Regions from separate parts of the Paenibacillus sp. FSL W7-1279 genome, predicted to be linked through region 2. Evidence: riboswitches for the same ligand, from Rfam matches in the RefSeq annotation. Region 2 holds a riboswitch; each other region holds the start of a gene.

Evidence for each region. Region 2 has a riboswitch for cyclic di-AMP ahead of MKY82_RS00145 (G5 domain-containing protein). Riboswitches for the same ligand answer to the same signal wherever they lie in the genome.
Region 1: it holds a riboswitch for cyclic di-AMP, as region 2 does, so the genes downstream of both, ehuB (ectoine/hydroxyectoine ABC transporter substrate-binding protein EhuB) here and MKY82_RS00145 (G5 domain-containing protein) in region 2, are expected to answer to the same signal.
Region 3: it holds a riboswitch for cyclic di-AMP, as region 2 does, so the genes downstream of both, MKY82_RS02420 (hypothetical protein) here and MKY82_RS00145 (G5 domain-containing protein) in region 2, are expected to answer to the same signal.

The regions. Positions count from the first base shown of each region.
Region 1 is NZ_CP150215.1:6,545,547-6,552,156, reverse strand. It holds gene MKY82_RS29810 (ring-cleaving dioxygenase) at 1-763, shown strand, start outside; gene MKY82_RS29805 (flavin reductase family protein) at 760-1,371, shown strand; gene MKY82_RS29800 (SDR family NAD(P)-dependent oxidoreductase) at 1,559-2,302, shown strand; gene MKY82_RS29795 (exosporium glycoprotein BclB-related protein) at 2,360-3,259, opposite strand; cyclic di-AMP (ydaO/yuaA leader) riboswitch at 3,760-3,905, shown strand; gene ehuB (ectoine/hydroxyectoine ABC transporter substrate-binding protein EhuB) at 4,283-5,116, shown strand; gene ehuC (ectoine/hydroxyectoine ABC transporter permease subunit EhuC) at 5,118-5,771, shown strand; gene ehuD (ectoine/hydroxyectoine ABC transporter permease subunit EhuD) at 5,774-6,436, shown strand; gene ehuA (ectoine/hydroxyectoine ABC transporter ATP-binding protein EhuA) at 6,451-6,610, shown strand, end outside.
Region 2 is NZ_CP150215.1:27,660-34,269, forward strand. It holds gene MKY82_RS00130 (AbrB/MazE/SpoVT family DNA-binding domain-containing protein) at 1-158, opposite strand, end outside; gene MKY82_RS00135 (HD domain-containing protein) at 482-1,771, shown strand; gene MKY82_RS00140 (TatD family hydrolase) at 1,868-2,632, shown strand; cyclic di-AMP (ydaO/yuaA leader) riboswitch at 2,838-3,052, shown strand; gene MKY82_RS00145 (G5 domain-containing protein) at 3,324-4,511, shown strand; gene rnmV (ribonuclease M5) at 4,697-5,248, shown strand; gene rsmA (16S rRNA (adenine(1518)-N(6)/adenine(1519)-N(6))-dimethyltransferase RsmA) at 5,245-6,129, shown strand; gene yabG (sporulation peptidase YabG) at 6,242-6,610, shown strand, end outside.
Region 3 is NZ_CP150215.1:572,955-579,564, forward strand. It holds gene pruA (L-glutamate gamma-semialdehyde dehydrogenase) at 1-347, opposite strand, end outside; gene MKY82_RS02410 (proline dehydrogenase family protein) at 549-1,469, shown strand; gene MKY82_RS02415 (hypothetical protein) at 1,530-1,994, opposite strand; cyclic di-AMP (ydaO/yuaA leader) riboswitch at 2,678-2,846, shown strand; gene MKY82_RS02420 (hypothetical protein) at 2,981-3,391, shown strand; gene kdpA (potassium-transporting ATPase subunit KdpA) at 3,651-5,330, shown strand; gene kdpB (potassium-transporting ATPase subunit KdpB) at 5,352-6,610, shown strand, end outside.

The sequences.
Region 1 (6,610 bases), 980 kb from region 2:
TCCGTCTTCTGCTTCACGAAGAGGGATACGTGGAGGAGGGCAGGTTGGGTATACAACATTTGTTGTCCCTGAAGGTGCCCTGCCTTATTGGGAACAGCGGCTGCGGAGCTTTGGTGTTTCTGTCATGAAAGCATTTCGGTTTAACGAGCATTATCTTCAGTTCTCCGATCGCGATGGACTTTCTCTTGAGCTGGTTGAGCGGGAGGAAGGACCGAATAACGGCTGGTCTGTGGACGGTATTACTCCGGATACGGCGATCAAAGGGTTTGGCGGCGCGGTCCTGTTCAGCAGCAAATGGGAGGAAACGAAGAAGGCGCTGGAGCAGGTCATGGGACTGACCTTCATGGGAGAGGACGTTAATTATGCACGGTTTCAGTCAGCCGGGCCCTTCGGCAACGTGATTGATTTGCCGATGCGGGATATCCCTTTGGGAGCCGGAGGCGCTGGAACGACCCATCATATTGCATGGCGTGCTCAAGATGATGCGGAGCACGGCAATTGGCTTGAATGGGTGAAACAACATGGCTTTTTGCCAACAGAAATTAAGAATCGCAACTATTTCAGATCGTTATATTTCAGGGAACGAGGGGGAATCTTGTTTGAGATCGCAACCGATCCGCCCGGTTTTACGGTGGATGAAGATCTGGACTCGCTGGGGGAGCAATTGAAACTTCCTGCCTGGTTTGAACCGGAGCGATCCCGTATTGAGGAAGGTCTGGAGCCTATAGAAGTCAAAAATACAGGAGAGGGGCAACTCAAGTGATATCCATAGACCCGAATACTCAAAGCGAACGGGACATCTACAAGCTGCTGATCGGGAGCGTTGTTCCGCGGCCGATCGCTTTTGTTACGACATTATCGGAGGAAGGTGTGCTGAATGCCGCGCCGTTCAGTTATTTCTCCATTCTGACGAGCAATCCGCCCATGCTGTCCGTTTCCGTTCAACGGAAGAACGGCACGGCGAAGGATACAGCGAGAAATGCCATGCAAAGCGGCGAGCTTGTCATCCACATCGTGGACGAAGACAACGTTGAGGCCGTGAATGAAACGGCGGCGAACCTGCCTCCGGACGAGAGTGAGCTTGACCGAACCAAACTAACCCCCGTCGTAAGCGAGGTTGTTAAGGTTCCCGGCGTTCTGGAATCCAAGATTCGCATGGAATGCGTGCTGGAGCAGGTGGTCACGTTGAATGGCGCGGATCAGCTGCCTGCTGCCGATCTGCTGATTGCCCGCGTAGTCCGCTTTCATGTTTCGGAGGAGCTATACGAGCAAGGCCGGATTGACGCTGCCAAGTTGAAGCCTGTCAGCCGTATGGCGGGAAACATCTATTCTGCACTGGGAGAGATGTTTACGATCGAGCGGCCGGTATAACAACGGACGGGCGGATAAAAAGGTTAGGACGCAGCGAATATCAAGTTATGAATTCATATGCCGTCATTCGATACTACGTAGGTTTAAGAAAGAAAAGGGGCTTGTGGAATATCATGCCTGAAGTATGCAAACTCTACATGAATGTGGAGCTGATATGATGAATTCACAAAATAGGAGTGGTCGACAAATGAAGTTTGAATCCAAGGTTGTCATTGTGACGGGAGGCGCCAGCGGGATCGGCGAAGCAGCGGTAAGGCTTTTTGTGGAAGAGGGAGCCAAGGTTGTTATCGCTGATTATTCGGACCGGGGACAAGCAGTTTCCGATGAATTAAGAGGGGCAGGCTTTGAAACGCTGTTCGTTAAAACGGATGTAACCCAAGAACAGGAAGTTGCAAATATGGTGAAGCAGACGGTTGAGCATTTTGGCCGTGTCGATGTATTGTTCGCCAATGCAGGCATTGCTCATGATGCTCCTGCCGATCAGTTGTCGATGGACAACTGGCAAAGAACGATTGATATTAATCTGACAGGAGTGTTCCTGTGCGATAAATATGTAATCCAGCAAATGTTATCCCAAGGAACCGGAGGGGCGATCGTAAACTGCGGCTCAATCCATAGCCATGTCGGAAAAGCGGGCGTTACCGCCTATGCTTCCGCTAAGGGAGGCGTTAAGCTGTTAACCCAGTCGATGAGCGCAGATTATGCTCCTAAAGGGATCCGGGTTAATGCCGTATGTCCGGGATATATCGATACTCCTCTTATTCAGGGAAGAACGGAAGCGATCACCCAGCACCTGGTCGGCCTTCATCCGATGGGCCGCTTGGGACAGCCGGAAGAAGTAGCCAAAGCCGTGTTGTTCCTCGCCAGTGAAGATGCGTCCTTCATTACAGGCACGAGCTTGCTGGTGGATGGCGGATATACAGCCGTGTAAATAAAGCAAAGCCCCGATATAAAATCGGGGCTTTTTGTTGCAGGTGGAAAACGAAACTTATATAATGCTGACACCAGCGCTGCCGTAACCTGCCACTGCAGTGACAAGTGTTGCGCCAGCTGCGGTTGCCGAGAATACCATTAACAGGCGTGTATTGGCCGGCACCGGAATAGCCAGGCCTTCTACGAAGCCGTTGCTTACCGTACCGAGAGCGAGAACGCCCGTAAGAGGCGGAGCCAGCGTAACAAGAGCGCCTGGTACCGGTGCGAAAATGTTGCTTGTAGCCGGCGCACTGTACAGTTGTGCTGTAATTGTAACGGTAGTTCCCAGCAGGGAAAGCGCCACAGTAGTGCTAAAGGTAGCGGAGATGCCAGTGATGGTACCGGCTCGTGGCGTGTTAAACGCCATGTTAAGCAGAGTTCCAGCGGCTCCAGTGAGGTCAATCGTACCGCCAGCCAGCGTAAACGTATTGGCCGAGTTACCAAATCCTACGAGACCAACGGATCCGACTAATCCGCCTAAAACGGTGGTCAGAGCAAGCGGTATGCCGGATGCGAATGGGATGATGGCTCCTCCGGCGGCTGCTCCTGTAGCCCCTGTTGCCCCAGTAGCTCCAGTAGCTCCAGTAGGTCCCGCAGGTCCGACAGGTCCAACAGGCCCGACAGGTCCAGCAGGTCCAGCAGGTCCTGCAATACCAGTTGTCGGTCCGGCAGGTCCCACAGGCCCGATAGGTCCGACCGGTCCAACCGGTCCGATAGGACCCTGAGGACCTACAGGTCCACGGATAGCTCTTGGGCATCGACGCTTTTTAACAATACAAGCATGGTCTTTACGACCTCCGTGGCCTTTATGATCACCATGACCATGAGACGGGCAATGCTTTTTCTTCGCATGAATGACTTTTTTCTCTATTTTTTTAAGAGCACACAATTTTCTCTTTCTAGAAGAACGTTCCAAATGAAGCACCTCCTTTAGATTTGTTCTATACTACGCAAATACTCTCGGTACGGCATGGGTTAATAGCGCATAAATGATAGATAAACACCTATAATTTCCAGAATGTACGCTAGCCTCGGAGGCATTCATCTATTGACGAATAGCAAAACTATAGGATGAATTTCGGATTTCCCTACGATATTCATAGGCTCGGTACGCAGCGGTTCAAAAAAAAAAATTTGCGCCGTATTTACGCCGTAAATGTGTGGGGAAAGCTTTCACAATCCGAATGTAATTCATGGCATAAACGATCCACCACATGAATGAGTAAGGGAGGCATGGCAAATGCCTGCTATATAGCGAAAAATGAGACTGGAATAAAATTACTGCATCGTTGGGGGAGAGGCTTGAATGAGGCATTTTTCATGCTTGTCATAGGCCCTGGAAGAGCGGAACTTCCGCCTCTGAATTTCCAGAAAAAGCGGTTAAAGGGGTTTGACTTTTCCTGAAGTTCCCTTTATCATGGACACACGCTTAGTTTCCGGCATACATTTTCCGGAAAGCGGGGGAACCAGTTTCATCAGGGGCGAGTCACTTGGAATCACGAGTGTAGGGTACCATCTTACCCGAGTCCGTCAGCTAACCTCGTCAGCAGTGGATGGGTCTTGCATACATAATGGATGTTCATAACAAAGGCCCTTAATTCTCTTTAGGGGCCTTTTCTCTATTTTTTGACCCCCTGCTGGCGGAGCTATGTCTAGATCCCCTGTTTGGTGGTCTTTTTGTATTCTGCTAAAGAGGAGGGGCAAGGCCTGCAAATGTTTAACCAAAACCAATTAAATCGGTCAGATGGCATTGGGTTTAAGCGTGGAAGGAGATGGATGAATCATCTTCCCTGAAGGTCCGACCCATGCAAGGTATCTGAATATGCTTAAATCCTAGTTAACATATGTGTTAACATGGATAATTTCAACATGCCATTTTTAAGAATACCAAAGTCATAATGAAAGGTTGTGGGAAGTTTTGAAGAGAGTGGTTGTACTGATGTTGTCATTGATTATGGGGGTGTCGCTTGCGGCTTGCGGCGACAAAGGGAGTACATTGGAGCAAGCCATTGAGCAGGGGTATATCACCGTGGGATTTGCGAATGAGAAGCCTTATGCCTATAAAGAGGCCAACGGGGAGCTGACAGGAGAAGCGGTTGAGATTGCGAGGGTTATTTTGGAGCGGCTTGGCATCAAGGAAATGAGGGGAGAGCTTACGGAATTCGGATCGCTGGTTGCCGGACTGCAGGCCGAGCGGTTTGATCTAATTACCGCAGGCATGTTCATTAATCCGGATCGCTGCTCTGCCGTATTGTTTGCTAATCCGGAGTACAGCATCGGGGAAGCCATTGCGGTGAAGCAAGGGAATCCGCTGGGACTCGGAAGTTATGAGGATATTGCCAATCATGACCAAGCTAAAGTCGCCGTTATGACCGGTGCGGTCGAAATCGGCTACATGGAAAAGTCCGGTATTCCTACGGACCGGATTGTGCAGGTCCCCGATCAAGCCTCGGCCATTAGCGCCCTTCAGGCAGACCGGGTGCATGCAATTACCATGACGGGGCCGTCCCTGCAGGCGATGCTGGATTCGGCCAGCGACGACAGCATCGAACGCGTGGCTGATTTCGAGCAGCCGGTCATCGACGGCGAAAGCGTTCGCGGTTATGGAGCTACGGCTTTCCGCCAAGCGGATACCGAGTTCCAGGAGGCTTATAATGCGGAGCTTCAAAAAATGAAGGAGTCGGGCGAGCTGCTGGAAATTTTGCAGAAGTTCGGGTTCACAGAAGAAGAGCTCCCGGGCGAGATGACGGCCGCTGCCCTTTGCGGGGAATAGCATGCCGAATTCGTGGATTGATTTTCTCCCTACGCTGTTGAAAGGGGCGGAGATCACGATTGTAGTTGCTTTCTTTTCAGCCATTCTTGCGGTCGTGATGTCCTTTGCAGCCGGGTTATGCCGACTGTCGAAGCTGTGGATCATTCGCACGTTGACAGCCGGGTACGTGGAAGTCTTTCGGGGGACCTCCTTGCTGGTGCAGCTGTTCTGGTTGTATTTCGCCCTTCCGTTCATCGGCGTCGAGCTTCCGAAAATGCTGGCTGCGATCCTCGCGATCGGGCTGAACTTCGGCGCATACGGCTCGGAAATCGTTCGCAGCGCCGTGTTGGCCGTTCCGAAAGGACAATGGGAAGCCGCTGTAGCGCTTAATCTGAAGCCTTGGCAAAGACTGTGGAATGTCATATTGCCTCAAGCGTCCCTGCGAATGCTTCCCCCTTTCGGGAATCAGCTTGTGGAGCTCATCAAATCCACCTCACTGGTTTATTTCATCACGATGGCGGATTTAACGTATCAGGCGATGGTGCTCCGCAATAATTACATCTCCTGGACGACCGAGATTCTGGTGCTGCTGCTCCTCATGTATTTTGTCATTGCTACGCTCGTTTCGCTGGCAGTTCGACTGCTGGAGCGTAAATGGACAGCGGGGAGGTTATAGTCATGTGGGATTGGAACTATGTATGGGATATCCTGCCCCAGCTCTTGAGTGCATTAAAAATGACGGTATGGGTGACGATCTGCGCTTTCGCGGTGGCATTGATCATCGGATTGCTGCTTGCTTTTGCAGCGCGGAGTCGGTTTAAGGTGCTGTCACTAATAACCAAAGGAATGATCGAATTCATTCGCAATACACCGCTGCTGGTGCAGGTCTTCTTCCTGTATTACAGCCTGCCGCTTCTTACCGGAATCTCCATTCCGGCCTTCTATGCCGGGGTGATCGGTCTCGGGCTGCATTACAGCACATATCTGTCCGAGGTGTACCGATCCGGAATCGAGGGAGTGCCGAAGGGACAATGGGAGGCTGCCACAGCACTGAATTACACGAAAGCCCAAACCTGGCGAAGTATTATCCTGCCGCAAGCGGTGCCGCCGATCATTCCGGTACTGGGTAATTATTTGATTGTTATGTTTAAAGAGACGCCGATTCTATGCGCCATAACGCTTGTGGAGATGATGCTGACGGCTAAAAATATCGTGTCGCAGTCGTTCCGTGCATTTGAACCGTATACGATGGTCGGGATTCTGTTCCTGGTCATCAGTTATATCGCCTCATTGCTTGTGCAAAGGCTGGAAAAACGCATGAATCTGCAGCGTGGAAAATAAAAGGAGGGAATCAATTGAATGCCGTTGTGATCGATGAGCAGGCGGAAGCGTCGAAGGTGCCGCAGCAGGAGGGAAATCCCGTTACCGCTACGGGTACAAAGCCGATTGTGAAATATACCGGCGTGACCAAGTCGTTTGGTGATCTACAGGTGCTTAAAGGCATCGATCTGGAGA
Region 2 (6,610 bases):
CAGGCAGGCTCATATTTCTTAAGCATGATGCGTTCGCCGTCTACATAAATCTCCAATGCATCTTTCTCACCAATTCCGAGCGTACGGCGTAACTCAATTGGAATGACGACCCGTCCAAGCTCATCGACTTTCCTTACAATTCCTGTTGATTTCATCATAACTTATAAATGCCCCTCTCGCCATAATTTAAAAAAGTCATAATTCGACATAGTTCTAGTTTTTATGTTATTTATAGTACCAACGATTCCCAAAACAGTCAACCTATATTTTTGAAAAATCGGAACCTATTTACGAAAGTATAGTGAACGAAACCCTTGTATAGCAACGTAATTACCATAAACGAACCAATTTTTGCTGCGGTTTTCTATTTGTCGATTTGGAAAGCGTAATTTTACCTTATTCGACATGGTTCGACATTAGATGTCAAAAGAAGTGTTTATCGGCAAAAACCCAAATCAAAACGATAAGGAGTTGAGATGGAATGCATTCACCAATTTCGGAAGAAAAAGTGTTTAAGGATCCCGTCCACAATTATATTCATGTGCAAGACGATATCATATGGCGATTAATCGATACCCCGGAATTCCAGCGGCTCCGCCGGGTGAGACAGCTCGGGACTTCATTTCTGACCTTTCACGGGGCCGAGCACAGCCGATTCTCCCATTCACTGGGAGTCTATGAAATTACGAGAAGAATCATCTCTCAATTCGAACGGAGGGGGTACTCCGATTGGCCTGCCGAGGAAAGGCAAGTTGCCCTCTGCGCGGCTCTGCTGCATGATTTGGGGCATGGGCCCTTTTCTCATTCTATAGAAGAAGCTTTTCATATGAATCACGAGGATTGGACATGCCGGATCCTGCTTGGGGATACTTGCGTCAATCAGGTACTGCGGGAGCTTGGAGCGGATTTCCCCGAGAAAGTGGCTTCGGTTATTAACAAAACCTACGACAAGCCGATTGTGATAAACCTGGTCACTAGTCCGCTGGATGCAGACCGGATGGATTATTTGTTAAGGGATGCGTATTATACGGGAGTCAATTACGGAACGATTGATATTGACCGGATCTTGCGGATGCTGCGGCCGTACCGGGATCGGGTCGTCGTGAAGGAATCGGGTATGCATGCCGTAGAGGATTACCTGATGTCAAGGTATCAGATGTACTGGCAGGTGTATTTTCATCCTGTCACCCGAAGCTCCGAAATTATCCTGCGCCAAATTTTCCGCCGGGCCAAGGAACTGCATGACCGTGGATATGCTTTTCGTTTCATGATCGAACCGCTTCCTGCGTTGTTTTCGGGGAATATCGGGGTGAATCAATATCTGCGCCTTGATGAAGCTCTGATCCAAACGGCCTTTCTGCAATGGACGGAGGAGGAAGATCCTCTTCTTAGCGAATTATGCGGCCGTTTCATGCACCGAAAGCTCTACAAATATGTAGAAATCGACAACATCGATCTGGAGACCATCGACGGGATACGCCACGCATTCAGTGCCGTGGGATTGCATCCGGAATATGACCTGGAGATTGATTTTCCAACGGATCTTCCTTATGATAAGGTTCATTCCGATATGCCGCTTAACGAGAAGCAAATCCTGCTTCTGGATCGGCATGATGAGCTGAAGGAAATCTCGGAGGTATCCGATATTGTACGCTCGATCAGCGGCATTCATAAAGGACGGTACCACCTTTATTATCCGGAGGAGAAGGTAAGTCCGCTGCTGGCTCAAATGCCGGAGAAGATAGCCAGTGTTTTCAAACAACAACATTAGCTAGGTAGAATACAGGAACATTTGGTTTATCTGCAATTTACCCAGCTAATGGAAGATATACGACACAGAAACGACAGGAAGGAGAGTGTGGATTTTATGTTGTTCGACACGCACACTCATATGGATGCTCCCCAATTCGACGAAGACCGGGAAGAGGCAATCCAGCGGGCACTCGAAGCCGGTGTGACCCGGATGATCAATATTGGATTTAACCGGGAGACGATTCCGACTACGATGAAGCTGGCAGAAACTTATGATTTTATATATGCAGCGGTAGGCTGGCATCCTGTAGACGCCATTACCATGGAGGATCAGGACCTGGATTGGATCGCCTCTTTGTGCAGTCACGAGAAAGTGGTGGCTATAGGAGAGATCGGTTTGGACTATTATTGGGATACGTCTCCGAAAGAAGTTCAGCACCGAGTGCTTCGGCGTCAGATCGGACTGGCCCGGGAATTGAACATGCCGATTGTCATTCATAATCGGGATGCGCATGAAGATATCGTGAGAATTTTGCGCGAGGAAAAAGCCTCCGAGGTGGGCGGTGTCATGCATTCCTTCTCCGGAAGCTGGGAAACGGCCAAAATATGTCTCGATATGGGATTCCATATTTCGTTTGGCGGGCCGATTACCTTCAAAAATGCAAAGCAGCCCAAAGAGGTTTTGGCGCAGGTTCCGCTTGATCGATTATTGATCGAAACGGACTCCCCTTACCTAACACCTCATCCCTTCCGCGGGAAACGAAATGAGACCGCTTATGTAAAATTGGTGGCGGAGGCGGCAGCCGAAATTAGAGGGTTGTCCTATGAGGAATTGGCCCAAATTACCACCCAAAATGCGCTGGAACGATTTGGTATTTAACGAAAACGAGAGCAAAAGCGATGAAAAAGGGAGCATTTTCGATTAATTAAAGTTTTTTAATCAGAAAAGGCGTTGATATTACAATATTTTAACCTTTTACATGAGAAAATGTGGTTGAATGTTGCTTTACAACCTGCATACAAACAGGATATCATCTTTTCAGTGATAAGAAGCTGCGATGTGCAGATCGCGGCCGAATATTTCATGAACCGTCTCGCTTAATCTCCGAAATTTTGGGGAACGGGGGAACCGATACCGCCGTGCATACTGGTCTGAATGCGCGCAGCTGTATTTGATTTCTTTTTCGGGTCTTTGGGGTGAATTTGAAGGATCTCGCCATGAGCGGGTATCCGGATCTAGGGCGTCTCTCTTACGTCCGAACCCGACAGCTAACTCCGTAAGCGAAATAAGAGGGGAATTCTCGTGCATACCATTTCCATGATTCTAATCATCAGGAAGCCACGTTAGAGCCTCTAGTACTCTTTCAATGGCTTTCTTTTATTTTTGAATAATGGAGAGGGGATCATCATACTCTTGGTAAACAAGGGGTGGTGGTACATGGACGGAAAGACGGGAATTGACGCAGGGTGTAGATAGATAGCAGGGCGCCTTGTGAGAAAAATTGCTATAGTCACGTCAAATGCATTCATGCGTTTACCTAGACGGCGGGACTATGAAGGAGGATGGAATAGTGGGCATTTTTCAACCTGAAGAAACCCATGAATCACAATCATCCAGCATGTCTTACGCATTGAGATGGAAGCATGACAATTTGCGTCAACTGATGTTGCTCGGTGCCATGGGTGCCGTTACGGTATCACTTCTCATATCGTTGGTCGTACATGATCAGGCAGGCAAGGAGGTTCAGCTTGTCGTCGATGGTCGTGTCACCACAGTAGAAACACGTGGATCATTGCTGCAGGAATTGCTGGATGAGCAAGCGATCACGTTGAGTCCTCAGGATCAGATTTCGATGCCTTTAAACGGCGCGATCCAGGATGGAGACCGGATCATCATTGACCGGGCAATTCCAGTCAAAGTTACAGTAGGCAGCACAACCAAAACCATATTTACATCCCAGGATACGGTTGATCATGTACTTAAAGAGGCTGGTATTACGATCCAGGGTGAAGATATAGTACAACCGGCACAGAACACGAAGCTGACCAGCAATATGAATATCGATGTCGTTCGCGTCACGAAACAAAAAGTTAAAGAGACGGAGGATCGCAGTTTCCGCGTGATCAAAACAGCCGACCCATCGCTTGAGAGAGGGGATAACCGCGTTATTCAGCGGGGCGAGCCTGGTCTCATGGTGAACCATTATGAGAAGGTCTACCACAATGGCAAGCTGGTTTCCAAGACGAAGGTCTCCCAAGAGATTGAACGCAGAACGAAGGATAAAATCATTGCTGTTGGCACGAAAAAAGTAGAGAAGCCTGTCATCGTTCAGGCGGCAGCCACCGATGTAAAGGCTAAACCGGCTAAATTGTCCGGCACGAAAAAAGTAACGACCGCCAAGGCTGTCGAGAACAACGTGGTTTCTCGGGCAGGCGTTGATTTTAAATACAGCAAGGTATTGAACAACGTGTCGATGACGGCGTATTCCGCTGAGCAGCAGGGAATCGGTACACGCACTGCATCCGGTACACGCGTTACAGAAGGACGCACCATCGCCGTTGATCCTAACATCATCCCGATCGGCTGGTGGGTCTATATCGAAGGCATTGGCTTCCGTCGTGCAGAAGATACGGGCGGTGCCATCAAAGGCAACAAAATCGATGTGTATTATGATTCACTGAAATCGGCCATAAACTTCGGCCGGAAGAGCGGCCGCACCGTTTACGTGATCGGTCCGGTTAAACCTGAATTGAACTAGACGCATGAATTCCAATTTACAATACCATTCTAATGCTATACTATTTAGCTTATAATATATAATGATGAAGAAGAGGGAATATTTCCTCTTCTTTTGTTTTGTTAAGAACGGAGTATATAGGGCTAAGTTGGTAGAACCTAGAGGTTGTACAAGCCTGTTTTCTTGGGAAGGAAGAGAACAAACGCATGATTAAAGAAGTGATTGTTGTGGAAGGCAGAGACGATACCGTTGCCATTAAACGGGCCGTAGAAGCGGATACGATCGAAACGGGCGGCTCAGCGATCAATAAACAAATCCTGAAACGCATAGCGCTTGCTCAGGAGCGCAGAGGCGTTATTATATTAACCGATCCTGACCATGCAGGGGAGCGGATCCGCAAAATTGTGGATCAGGGTGTCCCTGGCTGCAAGCATGCCTTTATTCCGGAAGCGGATGCTACCCGCAAAGGGGATATCGGCGTAGAGAATGCCTCGCCAGAAGCGATACGGCGTGCGCTGGAGCGGGTACATACCTCCTTTGAGGGCGGAGAGAGCCTGATCAGTCTGGAGGACATGCTGGAGGCAGGATTATCAGCCCATCCGGAGGCTGCTGCAAGGCGTATGACGATGGGAAACCTGCTCGGGATCGGATATTGCAACAGCAAGCAATTCCATAAACGATTGGCCATGTTTCAAATATCGCGGGAAGAATTTCTGGCCGCACTTTCACAGCTGGAAGAAGGGGGCGTAAGCCAATGAATCGGATCGAGGATATATCAACACCAAGACGGACGAAGGAGATCATCTCACGGCATGGATTCTCCTTCAAGAAGAGTCTGGGTCAAAACTTTCTCATCGATCAGAATATATTGTATAAAATCGTGGAGGCTGCAGGACTGGATGAAGATAAGGGAGCGCTTGAGATCGGTCCTGGGATCGGTGCGTTAACCGAGAAGCTGGCACAGACGGCAGGAACCGTCACCGCGGTCGAAATTGATCAGCGCCTGATTCCCATCTTGCGGGAGGTCCTGGAGCCCTATGAGAATGTGAAGGTGCATCATGGGGATGTCCTGAAGGTGGATCTTCATGAGCTGTTCCGTCAGGATTTTGCGGGCGTATCGAAGGTAAGTGTGGTTGCGAATCTGCCGTATTATGTGACGACGCCGATTCTCATGAAGCTGCTGGAGGAGAAGCTGCCGCTGGAGAATATCGTGGTGATGATTCAGAAAGAAGTGGCAGAGCGGATGGCGGCCGCACCGGGAAGCAAGGATTACGGCAGCCTTAGCATTGCCGTTCAATATTACAGTGAGCCTAAGCTGGTCTGTATTGTGCCGCATACGGTGTTTATTCCGCAGCCGAATGTCGCTTCGGCCGTTATTCGCTTGGCGGTACGGGAACAGCCTCCTGTCAGCGTAGAAGATGAAAGGTTCTTCTTCGAGGTGGTCCAGGCCTCTTTCGCACAGCGGAGGAAGACGATTGCCAACAATCTGAAGAGCCGGTTCTTTCCGGGAGAAGGCCGTGAACGGCTGGAGCAGCTGCTGCAGGAGGCGGGCATCGAGCCTTCACGGCGCGGCGAGACCCTTAGTATTGAAGAGTATGCCCGGCTTAGCAACATATTGTACAACGCGGATATTCGTTAATACAGCCATTAGGGCGCCCATAGACCCGCGGAAGGTCTCGACGCGATAAATTGATGTTTCCAAGAACCAATAGTCACAGTGGCCCATACCATAGGGTAGGGGTGATGTTGTGATGAACTTGGGAGACTTGGTCGTTCGTAAATCCTACGGCGGCGATGTAACGTTCCGGGTAGAAGGCATGCGGCAAAATAACAATATCGTCATCAAAGGGACGGAATTCCGGTTACTGGCCGATGCTCCCGTTGATGATCTGGTCACGGTCCCGCATCCCACCTTAAGCGAACGAACAAAGCAGGCACAGATCAAAGCCAATGAGTCGCTGGACCGCCTGCAGAAGCACAGACAGGAGCAGAGCGAGCGTCAACTGGCCAGCCTGCGCAATATCGAAGGCGGCCAGCTTGCGGATAAAGGATATTTTGACGTGCCGGGCAAAGTGCTGCATTTGGATGGGGATCTCCAATACCTGAAGAAGAGTTTGACC
Region 3 (6,610 bases), 550 kb from region 2:
GAGAACTCGAGCTTTCGCCGCCGCATGATCGCCGCGGCTTTGAACAGATAGCGTGCCCGTTCGCTCGGCTCGGTGTGCTTCCACGTCTCAAAGGTACGCGCTGCCGTCTGAATGGCTTGTTCGGCAAGCTCGGTATCCGCCTGGGACACGACGCCGATGACTTGGCGTTTGCGCGCCGGATTGACCGAATTTGCGGTGCGCTCCGTATGGATTTTGGCACCGCCGATGACCAGCGGGTACGATTGGCCAAGCTCGGCTTCGACCCCGGATAACGCCGCGTCGTATAACTTGTTGTTCCATTCGTTGTTGAAGTCCATAAATGGTTCGTTCCGAAAAGATGCTCGCATGGGGAGGCCCCTCCTTAACATGATATGAATCGAAGCTTCTGGCCAATGGTCCAGCTGCGAATGCGTCATGGTGGCATGGTTAGGAACTCCTGGTGAAAACCTCTATGTAAGATATGTATGTCTTCCTGCATGCCGTCATGATTTTTGCATATGAGTTAGATAGAGTGCATTTTTGGTTTACCTTGCAGAGGGGGCGCGCGCATGGACGGAACCGAGCTTTACCGCAAAGTGATCCTGACGGTGTCCAGCAATAAACTCGTGAAATGGTTGTCGATCAAGTACGGCCGGAAATTGGCGGGCCGATTCATTGCCGGCGATACCTTGGATGAGGCGCTGGATGAAATCGAGAGGCTGAACGCGAAGGGCATTCTTGTCACGCTGGACCATCTGGGGGAGGGCATCCGGACGCTGGACGAAGCAGCCGGGTATCGGGAGGAATATTTGAAGCTGGTGGAAGGGATCGCGAGGCGTGGAGTGCAGTCGAACGTATCGTTGAAACCGACGCAGATGGGCATGGCGCTGGATCTGGAGAAGGCGTACGAGAACATCAAAATGGTGGCGAAAAAGGCGAAAGAGCACCGTAATTTCGTTCGTCTGGATATGGAGGATTCGCCGTACACCCAGGCGACGATTGATATGACGCTGCGGCTCCATAAGGAGGGGCTGACCAACGTGGGGACCGTAATGCAAGCCTACTTGTTCCGTACGGAGGAGGACGTCAAGAATTTGATGCGTGCCGGCGTAAATCTGCGGTTGGTCAAGGGGGCGTACAAAGAGCCGGGAACCATCGCCTTTCAGCAGAAGCGGGAGGTCATTGACAACTATAAGAAGTTGATCAAAATGCATTTTGATCAGGGAGCCTACGTCGCGATTGCTTCGCACGACGACAACATCATCGACTGGGTGAAGGTGTTTGCCGAGCAGAGCCGCATAGACAAACAGGACTATGAATTTCAGATGCTGTACGGACTGAGGATGAACGATCAGGCTGCCCTGGCACAGGACGGCTACCGTATCCGGTGTTATATGCCCTACGGAACGATGTGGTACCCGTATTTCACCCGGCGGCTGGCAGAGAAGCCGGCCAACCTGATGATGGTGCTCAAGAATATGTTCAAGTGAGCGGGGGGAAAACAACCAATTGCAATGGAGAGAGAACGGTAGCTCTTTCTAGCAGCTGTCCTAGAAGGAATAATATGCCTCCGAGCAGTCCATCAGGAAGGAACGCTCCAGCGGCAGGCTGCCTAACCGCATACGGGTGATGTGCTGTTGCAGATTGGCCTCCAGATCGGCGAGGGCCGATACGGCGAGCTGCATTCGTGCGGATCCCCACTGCTGCTGCTTCTGGGCATAGCGAATGGCCTCGGTCACGGGCATACCTCTCAGCCTCGTAAAGACGGATGCCCAGCGGATCAGATCCGCGAATTCTCTTGTGCTTGGCAGGGCATATTCGGCATACCCGGCCGCGTCTTTGCAGCTGATTTTGAACAACCCGCAGTTCCAATCTCGGTCGCTCCAGGGGATAAAGCGTTCAGCCGAGCACCGGTCGAAACGAAATATCTCCATGCAGCGGATGAGCTCTGCATTTAATGCAGGCGATGCGGTTTCGATGACGGGAGCCAGTGCGGCCTCGATGAGTTTCGTCATGATCTGCGCTCCTTTATAGGAATGTTATATGCACGGCAAAAAGGCCTGGTGAGCAGAGTAACCCCGCTCTCCAGGCCTATTTATCGTTAGTGGCCCTGCTACAGTGGCTGCTTCGCTTAAGGCTCGGGAGCTCAGCGTAAACGAGTGTTTCGAATGATGGATGAATCATACGCCGGAGGAATCTAAAAGTAAATGGCCATATTGGACGGATACATTCCGAAAATCGATGAAAACCGTAAAAGAAAACGCGTACATTCGGTTGTGTCATCTATTATCATGGCAAAATCTCGGTATCTCGATATATTGCGATAAATACAAGAAAACAAGAGAAATACATAGTATAGAGCAGGATTCAAGAGATAATGGAGCGAAACCGGACAGATCCTGTTCGACATAACGCCCCACGTGTTTCTGCTCACATTTACTTCCTGTAAGGCCGGACGTATGATACGAACTATGAATTGACGGACATCGGCAGCAGGCATACGGGCAGCCGTTCCATGAAGACCTAAAGGCTGTGTGGGAGCTGCCGGGTTCTTTATGGATCGAATCTCGGGCGAGGGCACCATGGGCCTTCGCTGGAAATGCAGGATGATGCGACTCTCACCGCTCGAACCTGATGCTGTGCTGTTTTGCCGGGCCTGAATGTTAGTCAATCGCTAATAGAATAACATGCTACTCGTTTTTAATTTTCGCTGAGTCCTTGAATGGAAAAGGAACGGGGGAACCAGTCGGGAGATAAACTTGATCTCTCAGGGGTGAATCCCATGGACAAGATAACGGTCTATGGGTAGGGCGACTCTCACGCCCGAATCCGTCAGCTAACCTCGTAAGCGTATCGAGAGAGGCAACGATTGTCGTGGACTTGGGCCACGGTGTATTTCACCGTGTTCTGATGAAGAAGCCTGCGGGAAGAGTTCTTCTCTTTCCCCAGGCTTCTTTGTTGTTGTCTTCTCTTTCTGAACTTTTTAGGAGGAGAACAAAAGATGGAGAAACCGCAGGAGTTTATCCTAGTATCCGCGCCGAACAAGGCCGGGGAAGAATTTATCCGCAAGTTGATCTATATGGACATTTCGTTTGCGGCCATAGCCAACAACCGGGTTGAGCAGGAGAGGCTGCGGGAACTAGGCTGCACCAACATGATCGTTATCGATACAAGGGATGAACAAACCTGGATCATTCCCGAGTTTCCCGTCAGCAAGGTGTATTTGTTCGAGAGCAGCTTGAACCTGTGCTGCCGCTATTTACGGATCTGCCGGACATGGACGACGGAGTCGATTTATGTGATTACCCATTCCAGCAATCCGCGATTGATATATAAGGGACTGGGGGCCGATGTGGTGCTTCATACGAACCATCATCAGGTATCCTTCCTGACTTCATCCATTGTCAGCTAAGCGTCTTGGCTGATGTGACCATGAGGTTTTAGGAGGTTGTATTCATGCAGGATTTATATATGGTGCTTATCTTGGGAGGAACCTACGGACTGCTCATGCTGTTTATGTTCTGGTGCGGACGCGTGGTTTCGGAACCGGAGGTGGATTAGTCGTGATGATCATTTTAATATGCACGCTCTTTATTTTTCTATATTTGATTTACGCGCTGCTTCATCCTGAAAAATTCTAGGGAAACAGCTGAAGGAGGAAGGCATTCGTCATGGGCATTTTACAAATTGCCATCGTTATACTCGTTCTGGTGCTGCTGGTAAAGCCGCTCGGAACTTATCTATATCAGGTGTTTCGCAATGAGGGGAATGGAACGGATAAATGGTTCTCCTGGTTGGAGAAACCGATCTTCGCACTGATTGGGTTGAAAGAACGCAAGGGAATGACATGGAAAGGGTATGCCGTCAGCTTTGTGATAACGAATATCGTGCTCGTGTCGGCGGGGTATTTGATTCTGCGGATACAGAGAGTATTGCCCTTCAACCCGAACGGTATCGACAATATGGAATCGACCTTGTCGTTCAATACGATCATCAGCTTTATGACGAATACGAATCTCCAGCATTACAGCGGGGAGTCGGGATTATCCTATATGGCCCAGATGGCCGTCATTACGATGATGATGTTCGCGTCCGCGGCGACCGGGCTATGCGTGGCGATTGCGTTTATCCGGGCGGTGACCAGCAAGGGTACAACCGTCGGCAACTTTTTTGAAGATTTCGTCAAAGCCCACACCCGGGTGTTTATTCCGGCCGCATTTATCATTGCGATGGTACTGGTTGCGCTGCAGGTGCCGCAGACTTTGCAGCCTACGCTCAGCGTCACGACGCTTGAAGGAAGCGAGCAGCAAATAGCGGTGGGACCGGTGGCTGCGCTGGAATCGATCAAGCATCTGGGCACCAATGGGGGCGGGTTTATGGGGGCCAACTCGGCGCATCCGTTCGAGAACCCGTCCCCGCTGACCAATGTGATCGAGATCCTGTGCATGTGGAGCCTCGGGGCGGCGCTTCCTTACACATTTGGTTTGTTCGCGAAGAGCCGTAAGCAGGGCTGGATTATTTTCTCGGTAATGATGACCTTGTTTATCGGATTCCTGTCCTTGAACTATGCGGCTGAAACGAACGGCAATCCGGCGCTGAACCAGCTGGGTATGGATACCTCCCAAGGCAGCATGGAGGGCAAGGAGGTCCGGTTCGGGATCGCCCAGTCCTCCCTGTTCACCACGGTGACGACCGCGGCCACGACCGGGTCGGTCAACAACATGCATGATACGCTCACGCCGCTTGGCGGGATAACGCCGCTATCCCTGATGATGCTGAACTCCGTTTTTGGCGGAAAAGGCGTCGGGCTAATGAACATGCTCATGTATGCGATATTGGCGGTGTTCCTGGCTGGTCTTATGGTTGGCCGAACACCCGAATTTCTAGGGAGAAAAATAGAGGCGCGGGAGATGAAGCTAATTGCGGTTGTTATCCTGGTGCATCCATTGATCATTCTGGCTCCGACCGCACTTGCGCTGATGACGGATGCGGGGCAGGCGGGCATTGCCCATGCGGGCTTTCATGGCATCTCGCAGGTATTGTACGAATACACGTCTTCCGCGGCTAATAACGGTTCCGGATTTGAGGGACTGTCGGATAACACGCCGTTCTGGAACGTGACAACCGGACTGGTCATGCTATTCGGACGTTACATTTCGATGATCGCCTTGCTGGCAGTGGGCGGCTCGTTGATGCGGAAGCAATGGGTTCCCGAGACGCTCGGAACGTTCCGGACAGATAATAAGCTGTTTGCCGGCATTCTGATCGCGACGGTTCTGATTATCGGTGCATTGACCTTCCTGCCAGTACTTGTGCTCGGTCCGATTGCTGAGCATCTGACGATCCGTTAATAGAAAAGGTGGCCTATTTCCATGAATAATACGAGAAAAAAAGCGATGTCCCAAGAGATGGTCCGTCAGGCGCTGAAAGACAGCCTCACGAAGCTGAATCCCGTCCTGATGATGAGAAATCCGGTCATGTTTGTTGTGGAGGCCGGGACGCTGGTTGTTCTGTTGATGACGTTATTTCCATCCTATTTCGGAACAGAGGGCAGTCTCGGATTTAATGTGGCGGTATTTGTCATTCTGCTGTTGACGCTGCTGTTTGCAAACTTCGCAGAGGCGCTTGCCGAAGGACGCGGAAAGGCGCAGGCCGATTCCCTTAAGCAGTCGAAGCAGGAAATGACGGCACATAAAGTGATGGAGAACGGAGGGGTACAATCCGTGCCGTCCACGGATCTTCGCAAAGGAGATATCGTGATCGTCACGCAGGGCGAGATGATTCCCGGGGACGGGGAAGTCATTGCGGGCCTTGCGTCCGTTGACGAATCGGCGATTACCGGCGAGTCCGCTCCCGTCATTAAAGAAGCCGGCGGCGATTTCAGCTCGGTCACCGGGGGGACGCGGGTTGTCAGCGATACGATCCGCGTCCGGATTACGAGCGATCCCGGGGAATCGTTTATCGACCGGATGATCTCGCTTGTGGAAGGAGCCTCTCGCCAGAAGACGCCGAATGAAATTGCGCTGAATACGCTGTTGATCGTCTTAACGCTGATATTCCTGATCGTTGTCGTTACGCTCGCTCCGATTGCGAAGTATCTTGGCATCGAGCTGTCCGTTCCGGTGCTGATCTCGCTGCTGGTATGTCTCATTCCGACCACGATCGGGGGGTTGCTGTCGGCGATCGGGATTGCCGGCATGGACCGGGTGACGCAGTTCAATGTGCTGGCGATGTCGGGCAAGGCGGTGGAGGCTGCCGGTGACATCAATACGATGATTCTGGATAAGACGGGTACCATTACGTTCGGGAACCGGATGGCCAGCCAGTTGATTCCCGTCGGCGGCGAATCGCATGCATCGCTTTCGCAATGGGCGGGCGTGAGCTCACTGCTGGATGAAACGCCGGAAGGACGTTCCGTGCTGGAGCTGCTGAAGCAGGAAAGTCTCGAAGCAGATGAAAGCATGACGGCTGAGGCGGATTTCATCGAATTTAAGGCAGAGACCCGGATGAGTGGGATGGACCTCAAGGATGGGCGAAAAGTCCGCAAAGGTGCGGTAGATGCCGTCAAAGCTTGGGTGCTGTCGCAAGGAGGCTCCATCCCTTCGGATTTGACGCCAAGCGCTGATGCCAT